DNA from 3 places in the Burkholderia mayonis genome. Region 3 is predicted to be linked to each of the others. Evidence: predicted binding sites of a transcription regulator. Region 3 holds the regulator's gene; each other region holds the start of a gene.

Region 1 (4,740 bases), 920 kb from region 3:
CCCGCGCGAGCATGTCCGCTACTGGCGCACGCCGCTGCTGGCGGATGCGGATTTCGTCACGGCGACCTATCGCGACCACGCGTTCGCGCCGCACTGGCACGACGCCTACACGATTCCTGTCATCGAGGCGGGCGCCGAGCGCTACACGTGCCGCGGCGGCGCCTACGTCGCCGACACGGGCTCGATCCCCGTCATCAATCCGGGCGAAATCCATACCGGCTCGCGCGCAGCCGAAGACGGTTGGCGCTATCGCGTGAGCTACGTGCCCGTCGACTTCATCCGCGCGCTCGCCGACGAAATCGCCGGCAAGCCGCAGTCCGCGCCTTGGTTCAGGCTCGACGTCATCCACGACGCGGATCTTGCCGCGCGGCTCGTCGTCGCGCACCGGCTGATGGAGGCAAGCGGCACGACGGCGCCGCACGCGGCGGCCGATCGTGCGAATCGCGCGTGGCTTGGAGCAGACCTTGCGCCGGCCGGCGGCGGCGCTTCGGCTTCGCACGTCGCGGGCGGTCCGCCGTGGGGCGCGATCTCGCCGGACGGCGATCCGCTGTCGGCCGAAACCGCGATGCTCGACGCCTACTCGACGCTGATCGCCCGCCATGCGGGCAATCGCAGCACGCCGCGCGACGTGGCGGCCGACCATCGGTGCGTCGATGCGATGCGCGAGCGGCTCGCCGCCGATCTGTCCGAAACCGTGACGCTGTCGGACGTCGCACGAGCGGCCGGACTGTCGCCGTTTCATGCAGCGCGCCTGTTCTCGCGCGCGACCGGCATGCCGCCGCACGCGTGGCGCAACCAGTTACGCCTGCAGCGCTCGCTCGCGCCGCTGCGCGCCGGCGCGAGCGTCGCCGACGTCGCCGCCGCGTGCGGCTTCACCGATCAAAGCCACTTCACCCGCCATTTCAAACGGATGTTCGGCGTGCCGCCCGGCCGCTGGCAGCCGTCGTAGCGCCATCGCGCGGTAACGGCAGGCACGCAGCGGCGAAGCAAGAACGTACAAGCGGGCGCGCGGCCGGCCCGACTATCCTCCCCCGTATAGGAGGTAGCCGTCTTGTCCCAGTCCCGCCCCACCCATTCCCCGCCTGGCCGGCTCGGCGAATTCGCCGCCGGCGTGCGCGACACTATCCCGATGATGATGGGCGCCGCCCCCTTCGGCGTGATCTTCGGCACGCTCGTCACGACCGGCCCGCTCGCGCAGTGGCACGGCGAGCTGATGTCGCTCGCGCTGTTCGCCGGCTCCGCGCAGTTCATCGCGCTCGGCCTGATCGCGGGCGGCGCGAGCTACGCCGTCGTGCTCGCGACGACGTTCGTCGTCAACCTGCGTCATCTGCTCTATAGCGCGACGCTCGCGCCATACGTCGCGCACCTGCCGCTGCGCTGGCGGGCGGCGCTCGGCGCGCTGATGACGGACGAGGTGTTCGCCGTCGCGTACGCGCATTACCGCCATGCCGAGCCCGGCGCGACGGGGCCGTATCACTTCTTCGGTTCGGGCGTCGCGATGTACGTGAACTGGCAGATCTGGACGATCGCGGGCCTGCTGTTCGGCGCCGCGTTCCCGCGCCTGCAGTCGCTCGGTCTCGACTTCGCGATGGCGGCGACGTTCATCGCGATCGTCGTGCCGCAACTTGCCGCGCTACGCTACCTCGCCGCCGCCGCGACGGCCGGCGCCGTCGCGTTCTTCTGCCGCGCGTGGCCTTACAAACTCGGGCTGCTCGCGGCCGTCGCGGCGGGTGTCGCGATCGGCGTCGCGCTGACCTGGCTGAACGGCCAGCGTGCTCGCCGGCGCGCGGAGGCCGCATGAGCTACGCGCTGCTGATCGTCGGCATGGCGGCGCTCACGTACGCGATCCGCACGACGCTGTTCCTGTTCGGCGACCGCCTCGTCTTCCCGCCGCTTTTGCTCGCCGCGCTGCGCTTCGTGCCGGTGACGGTGCTGACCGCGATCGTCGTGCCGATGACGATCGCGCCGCACGGCGGCGACGCGGAGCTGACCTGGCGCAATCCCCAACTCGTCGGCGGCGTCGGCGCGGCGCTCGTGTCCGCCGCGACGCGCCGGCCGCTCGTCACGATCGCTGCCGGTCTCGCGGTGTTCTTCTTCTGGCAGGAAATCGTGCTGCCGCACGGCTGGCTGCCCGGCTGAGCCCCTCTCCATCGCCGGGCGCGACATCGCGCACACAGGCCTCAAGTTCTCGCGCGGGCAGCCGTTAAGAGGATGAAGCCCTGCGCCCGGCGACGCGATCCGGTCCACCGATGCGGCGCGACGACCGACGGCCCGCCCGCCGGCCGATCCGCAGCGCCGACACGCGGCCTGCCCACGTCGGCGGTGCGCGGGCGAAAGCGCCGGTCAAACCGACCGGCATCGAGCATCGAGATAGACATGGGCCAGATCACTCTCACCCTGAAAGACGACACCGTCGCTTCCTTGCGCAAAGACTTCGACGCGTTCGTGCGCGTGTCGCTCAAGCTCGATCCGCAATTCGTCACGCCTTCGTTCGAGGATTTCCTGCGCGCGAAGCTGCTCGACAGCATGGTGCCGCTTACCGAGCACGCGGTGCAGCGGCTGCTGCAAGGCGGTCAATATGCGTGGGCGAAGCGCACCCTCGACAAGGAATTTCCGGACGTCCTCGCGATCCTGATCCGGCAGGCGGGCGAATTCGGCTTCGGCGTCGCGTCGCGTTCCGAATGGACACCTGACGAGCTCGCGAAAGCATGCCGCGACTGGGCGGCCGCCGTCGTGTCCGGCGCGCAGGGCGACGCGGCGCTCGTCGATCCGCTCGCCGCACAGATCAAGGCGGCCGTCACCGACATTCAGACGCTCGAGGAGCGGATGCAGACGCCCGCGTGGCGGCTCGCCGAATCGCTGCGGCAACGCGTGTACGAAGCGAAGCTCGCGTGCGAGATGAGCGTCGGCAGCGTCGCGCGCGAAAAGCTCGGCGAACTGCGCGGACTGCTCAGGCTCGGCATCGCGCACGGCTCGTTCCAGAAGCAGGAAGCGCAGCAGATCATGGAATACCTGCGGCTGCTGAAGCCCGAGATCTTCGTCGAGGAGCCGTACGACGTTTTCACGCGGATCGCCGCATGGCTGCGCAGCGTGTTCATGGTCGCGGCGCCCGCGCGCGGCGCACAGAGTGCGTCGCAGCCACCGGGCCGGCGCCGCCCATAGCGCGCGGCGCGCTCGCCGAGTCGCGCAGATTCGCGTGCGCGCAACGAAAACGAACCGGACAAAGGAAACGGCCCGGACCGCATCATGCGGTCCGGGCCGTCGTCCATCGGTCAATGCTTGGCGGTCAGGCGGGCCTTCCGGGGCGAACCGCCCGCACGCCAGCCGACGGCGCTTGCTTACTGGCTCGCGCCGGCCTTCACGCCGCCGTTGACGGACAGCGAGCCGTTCGCACCGCCCGCGACGCCCTTGGCGAGACCGCCCGCCGCACCCGTAACGCCGCCGACCGCATTGCCGGCCGCGCTCGTCGCGCCGTTCACGACATTGCCCGCTGCGCTCGTCGTGCCATTGACGACATTGCCCGCCGTGCCCGTCGCATCGTCGACCATGCCGCTCGCCTTCGTCTTCGCGTCTGCGCCGACTTCGGCCGCTTCGTCAGCCTTCGCCTTGGCCTTGGCTTTCGCGTGCTTCACGTGCTTCTTCGCCGAATGCTTGGCGGCGTTCGCCGCCGCTTCCGGCGATGCAGCCACGTTGCCGCCCGCGTTCAGCTGTGCGCTTGCGCCTGCCTGCTGGCCGAGCACGCCGGCCGAGCCGCCGACCGAACCTTGCGTCTCCACGCCGGCCGTCTGCGCGAAAGCGGTCGTCGCCATCGCCGCCACCGCGGCACCGATCAGCATTGCACGAATCTTGGACATCGCAATTCTCCTCAACAAAGTCGTTGGAACGGCTCACCTTCGAAGGTCGCCGCTATGGGCCCGCCGCAACATGCAGCGAGTCCGTGTACAGACCGGCCGATTTCGTTCGCGGTTCGCCGTTCTCGACAACTGTTACCCACCGTTTCAATTGCTGACGAGTTCGACACACTCGCTTACATGCGACGGCTTCGCACGCGCGAAACCCCGAAAACATTTGACGCCGACCTTACACCGCGGGCGCCGCGCTTCGCTTATGATGCGATGCCGCCGTCGAGCGGCGCGCTCTCTTTTCCCGTTTTCATTGCCATGCCCAATCTGGATTTCACGCTGACCGGCGAATTCGTCGAACTGCATAATCTGCTCAAGCTCACCGGACTCGCGGACAGCGGCGGCTCGGCGAAGATGCTCGTCGCATCGGGCGCCGTGACGGTCGACGGCGCGGTCGAGCTGCGCAAGACCTGCAAGATCCGCGCGGGCCAGGTCGTACTGTTCGGCGACACGCGCATCGCCGTGCACGACGCGCCGTAGCGAGCCCCTGTCGGCCGTAAGGCCATCGGCGAGCCTCATCGACAACGCGCACGGAAACTCGTAAGCTGATCGTTTTACAAAAATAAGCAATGCGCGGGCAGGCCGCCCGTGCGAACGCGTCCCATGTCGCCTACCGGTTTCACGCGAGCGGCCGCCGCGCCGTCTCCCACCCTGTCCCGTCATGCCGCCGATACGGCGCGCCTCGCCGCGCCGCTCGCGATCGCGCAACTCTCGCAAATGGCGATGAGCGTCACCGACACCGTACTGCTCGGCTCGCTCGGCCCCGACGCGCTCGCGGCGGGCGGCCTCGGCGCGAATCTGTTCTTCGTCGTCGTCACGCTGCTGCAAGGCGTGCTGA
Region 2 (4,740 bases), 460 kb from region 3:
TCGAACGGGCAGACGGTCGTCGCGCAGCAGTCGCAGATTCAGCTCAAGCAGGACAACGGCGCGCTGCGGATGGTGACGGCGGGCGCGAATCTCGCCGAAGTGGTGAAGGCGCTCAACTCGCTCGGCGCGACGCCCGCGGATCTGATGTCGATCCTGCAGGCGATGAAGGCGGCGGGCGCGCTGCGCGCGGATCTGGAGATCATCTAAGTGACGACTTTCACGAAAGCGAACGATCTGTCGCAGCGCTTCGCGCTCGACGTTCAAGGGTTCGACGCGATGCGCTCGAAGGCCGCGGCGGCGACGCCGCGCGAAGGCGTGAAGATGGTCGCGGGCCAGTTCGACGCGATGTTCACGCAGATGATGCTGAAGAGCATGCGCGACGCGACGCCGTCGAACAGCCCCTTCGATTCGAGCTCGTCGAAGATGTACACGTCGATGCTCGACCAGCAGCTCGCGCAGCAGATGTCGGGGAAGGGTATCGGCGTCGCGGACGCGCTGGCGAAGCAACTGATGCGCAACACGAACGTCGCGCCCGACGCGCAGGGCGAAGGCGGCCTTGTCGCGATGAACGCGCTTGCGAAGGCGTATGCGAACGCGTCGTCCGGAAACGGCGCGCTGGCGGGCACGCGCGGCTATTCGGCCGCGAGCGCGCTGACGCCGCCGCTCAAGGGCAACGGCAGCTCCGCGAACGCGGACGCGTTCGTCGAGAAGATGGCGGGCGCCGCGCAGGCGGCGAGCGCGGCGACGGGCATTCCGGCGCGCTTCATCGTCGGCCAGGCGGCGCTCGAATCCGGCTGGGGCAAGCGCGAGATCCGCGGCGCGAACGGCGAGTCGAGCCACAACGTGTTCGGCATCAAGGCGACGAAGGGCTGGACCGGGCGCACGGTGTCGGCCGTCACGACCGAATACGCGAACGGCAAGCCGCACCGCGTCGTCGCGCAGTTCCGCGCGTACGACTCGTACGAGCACGCGATGACCGACTACGCGAACCTGCTGAAGAACAACCCGCGCTACGCGGGCGTGCTGAATGCGGGGCACAGCGCGGAAGGCTTCGCGCACGGGATGCAGAAGGCCGGCTACGCGACCGATCCGCATTATGCGAAGAAGCTGATTACGATCATGCAGCAGATCGGCTGACGCGAACCGAGCAATCGTTCGGTGCATTCGGTACATTTCGGACCGCGCCAGGCTTTGGCCTCGCGCGGTTTTAACGTTTGCTAAAAAAATAAACTCCGGTTTCGATCTAAACTTTGCGCTGCTGTTGCCGCTAAACGTGAGAGACCAACGATCGGGCGGATCGCGCCCCGGTCATAACGCGCCCCCAACCCGCCGGGCGCATCGAGATAAATACCGGCAAGCCATGAATACCGAACAGTCGACGAGTCAGGCCGCGAGCGCCGCCGCGCATTCCGGCCATGATTACGGCCGCCGCAATCCGCTCGAGATCGGCGTCCAGCTGCGCAATCTCGTCAATCGTGGGGATTTCCTGACCGTCCAGTATCAGGGCGGCCAGCTCGTCACCCGTATCCTCGACGTCGACGTCGGCGCGCGAACCTTCGTGTTCGACTGGGGCGCGCTCGCCGATCAGAACGCGGGCATTCTCGCCGCGCCGCACTGCGTGTTCCATGCGTCGCCGGACGGCGTGCGCGTCGAATTCTCGACCGCGACCCCGCGCGAAACCCGCTACGAAAACCTCCCCGCATTCGAAGCCGACTTCCCCGACGTGCTGTACTGCGTGCAGCGCCGCGAATATTTCCGCGTCGACGCGCCGATCCTCGATCCGTACGTGTGCTGCGGCAGGCTGCCGGACGGCGAGAGCTTCCGGTTCGAAGTGCACAACCTGTCGCTCGGCGGCCTCGGGCTGCGCACGGTCGACGAGCGCGTGTCCGCGCTCGAGCCGGGCATGACGCTGCCCGACGTCGAGCTGAACCTGAACGGCCACGGGATGCTGTCGCTCGATCTGCAGCTCGTGTCGCACCGCTCGACCGACGCGCCGAACGGCGCGCGCCGCTACCAGCTCGGCTTTCGCTTCGTATCGCTGCCGGGCAACGCCGAGAACACGCTGCAGCGCCTCATCACGCAGCTCGAGATGAAGCGCCGGCAGCTCGCGCGGGCCTGATTCGCGGCGGGCGAAGCAGCCCGCGACGCCTGCGGCCGCGCTCGCGCGCCGACCGCAGGACGCCGCGCGCATTTTTGCGCATGCGGTCCCTCAATTTTTCTCACGCGCGGCCGTTATACCGGGAGTCCACGCAACCCGGCGGCCGCGGCGCGGCCGGCTCATAGGATCGCGCATGTCCAATACCCTCATGAACCTCGGGATCAGCGGCCTGAACGCCGCGCTCTGGGGGATCACCACGACCGGCCAGAACATCAGCAACTCGGCGACGCCCGGCTATTCCGTCGAGCGTCCCGTCTTCGCGGAAGCGAGCGGCCAGTACACGAGCAGCGGCTACCTGCCGCAAGGCGTGACGACCGTCACCGTCGAGCGCCAGTACAACCAGTATCTGTCGAACCAGCTCAACGCCGCGCAGACGCAGGGCAGCTCGCTGTCGACCTACTATTCGCTCGTCGCGCAGCTGAACAACTACGTCGGCAGCCCGACGGCCGGCATCTCGACCGCGATCACGAACTACTTCACCGGCCTGCAGACGGTCGCGAACAACGCGGCGGATCCGTCCACGCGGCAGACCGCGATCAGCAACGCGCAGACGCTTGCGAGCCAGCTCGTGGCCGCGAGCCAGCAGTACTCGCAGCTGCGCCAGACCGTGAACTCGCAGCTCACCGACACCGTCACGAAGATCAACGGCTACACCACGCAGATCGCGCAGCTCAACGAGCAGATCGCGTCGGCGAGCTCGCAGGGCCAGCCGCCGAACCAACTGCTCGACCAGCGCGATCTCGCGGTGTCGAACCTGTCGCAGCTCGCGGGTGTGCAGGTCGTGCAGAGCAACGGCAGCTACAGCGTGTTCCTGTCGGGCGGCCAGCCGCTCGTCGTCGGGAACGCGAGCTATCAGCTCGCCGCCGTCGCGTCGCCGTCCGATCCGAGCGAGCTCACGATCGTGTCGAAGGGCATGGCGGGCGCGAACCCGCCGGGCGAGACCCAGCCCCTGCCCGACGTGTCGCTGACGGGCGGCACGCTGGGCGGCCTGCTCGCGTTCCGCCGCCAGACGCTCGATCCCGCGCAGGCGCAGCTCGGCGCGCTCGCCGTCAGCTTCGCCGCGCAGGTCAACGCGCAGAACGCGCTCGGCATCGATCTGTCCGGCAATCCGGGCGGCAATCTCTTCACGGTCGGCAGCCCGGTCGTCTATGCGAACCAGGGCAATACCGGTAGCGCGACGCTGTCCGCGTCGATCGCGGACGGCACGCAGCCGCCGTCTAGCGACTACTCGCTGTCGTTCGACGGCGCGAAATACACGCTGACCGATCGTGCGACGGGCAGCGTCGTCGGCACGGCGACGCCGACATCCACGCCGCCGACGATGACGATCGGCGGCTTGAATCTGTCGCTGACGAGCACGCCCGCCGCAGGCGACGCGTTCACCGTGCTGCCGACGCGCGGCGCGCTCGACGGCTTCGCGCTCGCGACCTCGAACGGCTCGGCGATCGCGGCGGCGTCGCCGGTGCTCGCGGCGAGCGCGCCGACGAACAGCGGCACGGGCGCGATCACGCAGGGATCGGTGAGCACGGGCTATCAACTGCCGTCCGGCACGACGACGCTCACGTACAACGCATCGTCGAAGACGCTGTCGGGTTTCCCGGTCGGCACGACGGTGACGGTCGCGGGCCCCCCGTCGGTGTCGTACGACATCACGACCGCGACGCCGTCCGTGCCGTACGACCCGTCGCAGGGCGCGTCGATGACGATTTCGAGCACGACGCAGCCGCCGTCGTCGTCGACCGTGATCAACGGCGTGAGCGTGTCGCTGTCGGGCACGCCTGCGGACGGCGACCAGTTCACGATCGGCGCGAACAAGGGCACGAATGACGGCCGCAACGCGCTCGCGCTGTCGCAGCTCGTCAACTCGAAGACGATGAACAACGGCACGACGACGCTGACGGGCGCGTACGCGGGCTACGTGAACGCGATCGGCAACGCGGCGAGCCAGTTGAAGGCGTCGAGCACCGCGCAGACGGCGCTCGTCGGCCAGATCACGGCGCAGCAGCAGTCGGTGTCGGGCGTGAACCAGAACGAGGAAGCGGCGAATCTGATGCAGTATCAGCAGCTCTATCAGGCGAACGCGAAGGTGATCCAGACGGCGGATTCGCTGTTCCAGACCGTGCTCGGTCTGTTCAACTGAACGAGGTAGACGGCGATGCGCATTTCCAGCTCTCAGCTCTACAGCCTGAACGTCGACATGATGAACGACCAGCAGGCGCAGATCGCTCAGCTCTACCAGCAGGTGTCGAGCGGCGTCAGCCTGACGACGCCCGCCGACAATCCGCTCGCGGCCGCGCAGGCGGTCCAGCTGTCGGCGACGTCGGCGACGCTCGCGCAGTACACGTCGAATCAGTTCGTCGTCCAGACCGCGCTGCAGACCGAGAGCGCGACGCTCACGAGCGTAAGCGACGCGCTCAACGCCGCGCATCAGGCGATCTTGCACGTGGGCGACGGCGGGTTGTCGGACAGTGACCGCGCGGCGCTCGCCGAGCAGATCCAGGGCTCGCGCGACCACCTGCTCACACTCGCGAACACGGCGGACGGCGCCGGCAACTACCTGTTCTCGGGCTTCCAGCCGACGA
Region 3 (4,740 bases):
GGCGCCGACGCGGCGGTACTGTCCAACCGGACGCTCGACGACGGTCGTGTCGAGATCGTCGCGCTGCCCGCCGCCGAGCTCGCCGAAATCTCGACGCAGCGCGCGGCCGCCGAAGCCGCACACGGCGCGGCCCAGCCGCAGCCGCAAGCGCTGCGCCAGCCGGCGCTGTATCCGTCTTCAGCGCCGTCGTTCGCGTCGCCCGCCGCCTCGGTCATCTTTCCTTCGGCGAACGCGTCGGCGCTGCGCGCCGCCGCGAATCCTTACGCGGCGGGCGGCATCCCCGACGTGTTCTCGTCGGTGTTCGGCGCGAGCGTCGATGCGGCAGCCGACGACGATGCGCCGGCCGCCGTCGCGCAGCCGGCCTCTGCGCCGTCCGAGCCTGCACCGTGGCTCGTCGAGCATGCGAAGCGGCTGACGAAGCAGCACGAGGAACTCGTCGCGCGTCCGCGCGCGGCGACGGCTGCCCCGCATGCGCCGCGCGAGCGCGCGGCCGCCGACGAGCCGCCCGAATGGGCGCGCGACATCGTGCGCAACACCGTGCGCCGGCTGCCGGCCGACGATGCGTCAACGTCGGGGGCCGCGGCGCTGCGCCTGCCTGAAGACACGGCGACCGTCGTCGCGGACGCGGTGAAGGCGCGCATCGAGCGCATCGTCAACGACACGGTGATGCAGGAGCTCGGCTCGCTGCGCGAGCTGATGGAAGAACAGTTCGCGGGCCTGATGTGGAACGAGCGCCAGCGCCGCAATCCGGTGCACGGCGCGCTGACCAAATATCTGTTCGCGGCGGGCTTCTCCGCGCAGCTCGTGCGGATGGTCGTCGACAACCTGCCGGAAGGCGGAGGCTACGACACGCTCGACGCGGCGGCCGACTGGGCGCACACGGTGCTCGCGGCAAACCTGCCCGTGCTCGACAGCGAGGACGCGCTGATGGAGCGCGGCGGCGTGTTCGCGCTGATGGGGCCGACGGGCGTCGGCAAGACAACGACGACCGCGAAGCTCGCGGCGCGCTGCGTGATGCGCTTCGGCGCGAGCAAGGTCGCGCTCTTGACGACGGACAGCTACCGGATCGGCGGCCACGAGCAACTGCGCATCTTCGGCAAGATTCTCGGCGTGCCGGTGCACGCGGTGAAGGATGGCGGCGATCTGCAGCTCGCGCTCGCCGAGCTGCGCAACAAGCACATGGTGCTGATCGACACGATCGGCATGAGCCAGCGCGACCGCACGGTGTCCGACCAGATCGCGATGCTGCACGGCGCGGACACGCCGGTGCAGCGCCTGCTGCTGCTGAACGCGACGAGCCACGGCGACACGCTGAACGAAGTCGTGCAGGCGTACCGCAGCGCGGCCGGCCAGCCTAAAGCGGCCCTGCCCGATCTCGCGGGCTGCATCCTGACGAAGCTCGACGAGGCGAGCAACCTGGGCGGCGTGCTCGACACGGTGATCCGCTACAAGCTGCCGGTGCACTACGTGTCGACCGGCCAGAAAGTACCCGAGAACCTGTACGTCGCGACGAAGAAATTCCTGCTGAAGAGCGCGTTCTGCGCGCCGCGCGAGGATTCGCCGTTCGTGCCGCACGACGACGATCTTCCGGCGATGCTGTCCGCGTTGAGCGTGCGCGCAGGCAACGAACTGCACGAGGTCCGCTTTGGATAAACGCATCACCGACCAGGCCGAAGGATTGCGGCGCCTGCTCGCCGGACGCGCGTCGCGCGTCGTCGCGGTGACGGGCGGACCGTCGGGCGTCGGCTGCACGTCGACGGTCGCGAATCTCGCCGCGGCGCTGACCGCGCTCGGCAAGGACGTGCTCGTCGTCGACGAGCGCGCGAACGTCCGCTCGATCTCGGCGACGCTGTGCGGCTCGTGGTTGCGCGGCGGCGAGCCGGTGCGGCACGAGCTCGGATTCGCGATATGCGAGGCGTCGCGGCTCGCGCGCGGCGGCTACAGCGAGACGCAGCTCGCGACGCTCGGCGACGGCGCGGCGGACATCGTGCTGATCGACGCGCAGCTCGACGCGAACGGCGCGCTGTCGGCGCTCGCGCGCGACGCGCACGACGTGCTCGTCGTCACGCGCGTGTCGGCGTCGGCGATCACCGAGGCGTACGCGTGCATGAAGCGGCTGCATTACGCGCATGCGCTCGCGCAGTTCCGCGTGCTGACGAATCACGTGCAGAGCGCCGCCGACGCGAAGGCCGCGTACGAGAACCTCGCGGGCGTCGCGAGCCGCTATCTGCGGGTGTCGCTGTCGGACGCCGGATGCGTCGCCGCCGATACGCTGATCGAGCGCGCGCGCGGGCTCGCGCACACGGTGGTGGACGCGTTTCCGTCGGCGGCGGCGGCGCGCGATTACCGGCAGATCGCTGCCGATCTGCTGTATTGGCCGATGCGCCCGGGTCCGGGCGTCGGCCGGGTCCGGACGGGAAGTTCGGCGTTTGAACGGGGTGCGGCTCATGCCGCCTGAACGCCACGACGAAGAGAGGGCACGATGTATAACGCTCAAGGCAAGATTTCCCAGGACGAAGTGCTGACGCAATACGCGCCGCTCGTGCGTCGTCTCGGCCTGCAGCTCGTCGCGAAGATGCCGGCGAGCGTGGACCTCGACGATCTGATCCAGGCCGGCATGATCGGCCTGCTCGACGCGGCGAGCCGTTACAAGGAAGATCAGGGCGCGCAGTTCGAGACCTACGCGACGCAGCGGATCCGCGGCGCGATGCTCGACGAGCTGCGCAGCAACGACTGGCTGCCGCGCAGCCTGCGCAAGACATCGCGCGAAGTCGAGCACGCGGTTCACCAGGTCGAGCAGCGGCTCGGCCGCTCGGCGAACGAAACGGAGGTCGCCGCGCATCTGCAGATGCCGCTCGGCGAATACCAGTCGATGCTGCAGGATCTGCACGGCAGCCAGCTTGTCTATTACGAGGATTTCGACCGCTCGGCCGACGACGAGCCGTTCCTCGACCGCTACCGCGCCGACCACGCCGATCCGCTGTCCGCGCTGCTCGACGGTCATCTGCGCAGCGCGCTCGTCGATGCGATCGAGCACCTGCCCGAGCGCGAGAAGCTGCTGATGTCGCTGTACTACGAGCGCGGCCTGAACCTGCGCGAGATCGGCGCGGTGCTCGAAGTGAGCGAGTCGCGCGTATGCCAGCTGCACAGCCAGGCGGTCGCGCGGCTACGCGCGAAGCTGCGCGAGCAGACGTGGGTCGGCACGGAGAGCTGAGCCGTCCGTGCGACGATCGGGCGCGAAACGGGAAAGCGCGCCGACGAAGCCGGACGAAATGCCGCGCGCGAGCGGCCGGCCCGCCCGATAGGAAAATTTCGTCTCGATTTGCTACAATCCCACCTCGTTTCCGAGGAGCGTTGCGACGGGCCCCGCCCGCCAGGCTCGGAAATGGTCAACCGAGCGGTGTGTCGGCGCAGTATCGTCGCGTAGCGGCGATCGTTCCTGCCGATGCCGGCCGCTTACTTGAACGGCGCTCACGTCACAATTTTCTAGAACTTTTTTAGAAAGGAGGGCGTGATGAACGCCGCTGTCATCGATTCCAATTCCTCGCAAGATTACGTCGTCGCCGATATCGCGCTTGCCGGCTGGGGCCGCAAGGAGCTGAACATCGCCGAGACCGAGATGCCCGGCCTCGTGCAGATCCGCGACGAATACAAGGCGCAGCAGCCGCTCAAGGGCGCGCGCATCGCGGGTTCGCTGCACATGACGATCCAGACGGGCGTGCTGATCGAGACGCTGAAGGCGCTCGGCGCCGACGTCCGCTGGGCGTCGTGCAACATCTTCTCGACGCAGGATCACGCGGCGGCCGCGATCGTCGAAGCCGGCACGCCCGTCTTCGCGTTCAAGGGCGAGTCGCTCGACGAATACTGGGAGTTCTCGCACCGCATCTTCGAATGGCCGAACGGCGAGTTCGCGAACATGATCCTCGACGACGGCGGCGATGCGACGCTGCTCCTCATCCTCGGCGCGAAGGCCGAGCAGGACCGCTCGGCGATCGCCAAGCCGACCAACGAGGAAGAAGTCGCGCTCTTCAAGTCGATCGCGCGCCACCTCGACATCGACGCGAACTGGTACTCGAAGCGCCTCGCGCACATCAAGGGCGTCACCGAAGAGACGACGACGGGCGTGCACCGCCTGTATCAGATGGAAAAGGACGGCCGCCTGCCGTTCCCGGCGTTCAACGTGAACGATTCGGTGACGAAGTCGAAGTTCGACAACCTGTACGGCTGCCGCGAGTCGCTCGTCGACGGCATCAAGCGCGCGACCGACGTGATGATCGCGGGCAAGGTTGCGGTGGTCGCGGGCTACGGCGACGTGGGCAAGGGCTGCGCGCAATCGCTGCGCGGCCTTGGAGCTACCGTGTGGATCACGGAAATCGATCCGATCTGCGCACTGCAGGCGGCGATGGAAGGCTACCGCGTCGTGACGATGGAATACGCGGCCGACAAGGCAGACATCTTCGTGACGGCGACCGGCAATTTCCACGTGATCGGCCACGATCACATGAAGGCGATGCGCCACAACGCGATCGTCTGCAACATCGGCCACTTCGATTCGGAAATCGACGTCGCGTCGACCCGCCAGTACCAGTGGGAAAACATCAAGCCGCAGGTCGACCACATCATCTTCCCGGACGGCAAGCGCGTGATCCTGCTGGCGGAAGGCCGCCTCGTGAACCTCGGCTGCGCGACCGGCCACCCGTCGTTCGTGATGTCGAACTCGTTCGCGAACCAGACGCTCGC

What was found. The regulator FliA, encoded in region 3, starts transcription of late flagellar genes. The targets are predictions, from matches to a motif close to CTAAAGTTTNNNNNNNNNNNGCCGNTA.
Region 1: the regulator FliA is predicted to act here: its motif matches at 2,180-2,206, upstream of WS70_RS05825 (DUF4088 family protein).
Region 2: the regulator FliA is predicted to act here: its motif matches at 2,209-2,235, upstream of flgK (flagellar hook-associated protein FlgK).

Annotation. Positions count from the first base shown of each region.
Region 1 covers NZ_CP013386.1:1,162,045-1,166,784, reverse strand. Annotated here, with positions in the region: gene WS70_RS05845 (AraC family transcriptional regulator) at 1-949, shown strand, start outside; gene WS70_RS05840 (AzlC family ABC transporter permease) at 1,133-1,801, shown strand; gene WS70_RS05835 (AzlD domain-containing protein) at 1,798-2,139, shown strand; gene WS70_RS05825 (DUF4088 family protein) at 2,377-3,162, shown strand; gene WS70_RS05820 (hypothetical protein) at 3,339-3,854, opposite strand; gene WS70_RS05815 (RNA-binding S4 domain-containing protein) at 4,161-4,382, shown strand; gene WS70_RS05810 (MATE family efflux transporter) at 4,506-4,740, shown strand, end outside.
Region 2 covers NZ_CP013386.1:3,622,838-3,627,577, reverse strand. Annotated here, with positions in the region: gene WS70_RS17500 (flagellar basal body P-ring protein FlgI) at 1-207, shown strand, start outside; gene flgJ (flagellar assembly peptidoglycan hydrolase FlgJ) at 208-1,137, shown strand; gene WS70_RS17490 (flagellar brake protein) at 1,361-2,119, shown strand; gene flgK (flagellar hook-associated protein FlgK) at 2,292-4,298, shown strand; gene flgL (flagellar hook-associated protein FlgL) at 4,314-4,740, shown strand, end outside.
Region 3 covers NZ_CP013386.1:244,521-249,260, forward strand. Annotated here, with positions in the region: gene flhF (flagellar biosynthesis protein FlhF) at 1-1,653, shown strand, start outside; gene WS70_RS01250 (MinD/ParA family ATP-binding protein) at 1,646-2,458, shown strand; gene WS70_RS01255 (RNA polymerase sigma factor FliA) at 2,483-3,214, shown strand; S-adenosyl-L-homocysteine riboswitch at 3,341-3,480, shown strand; gene ahcY (adenosylhomocysteinase) at 3,515-4,740, shown strand, end outside.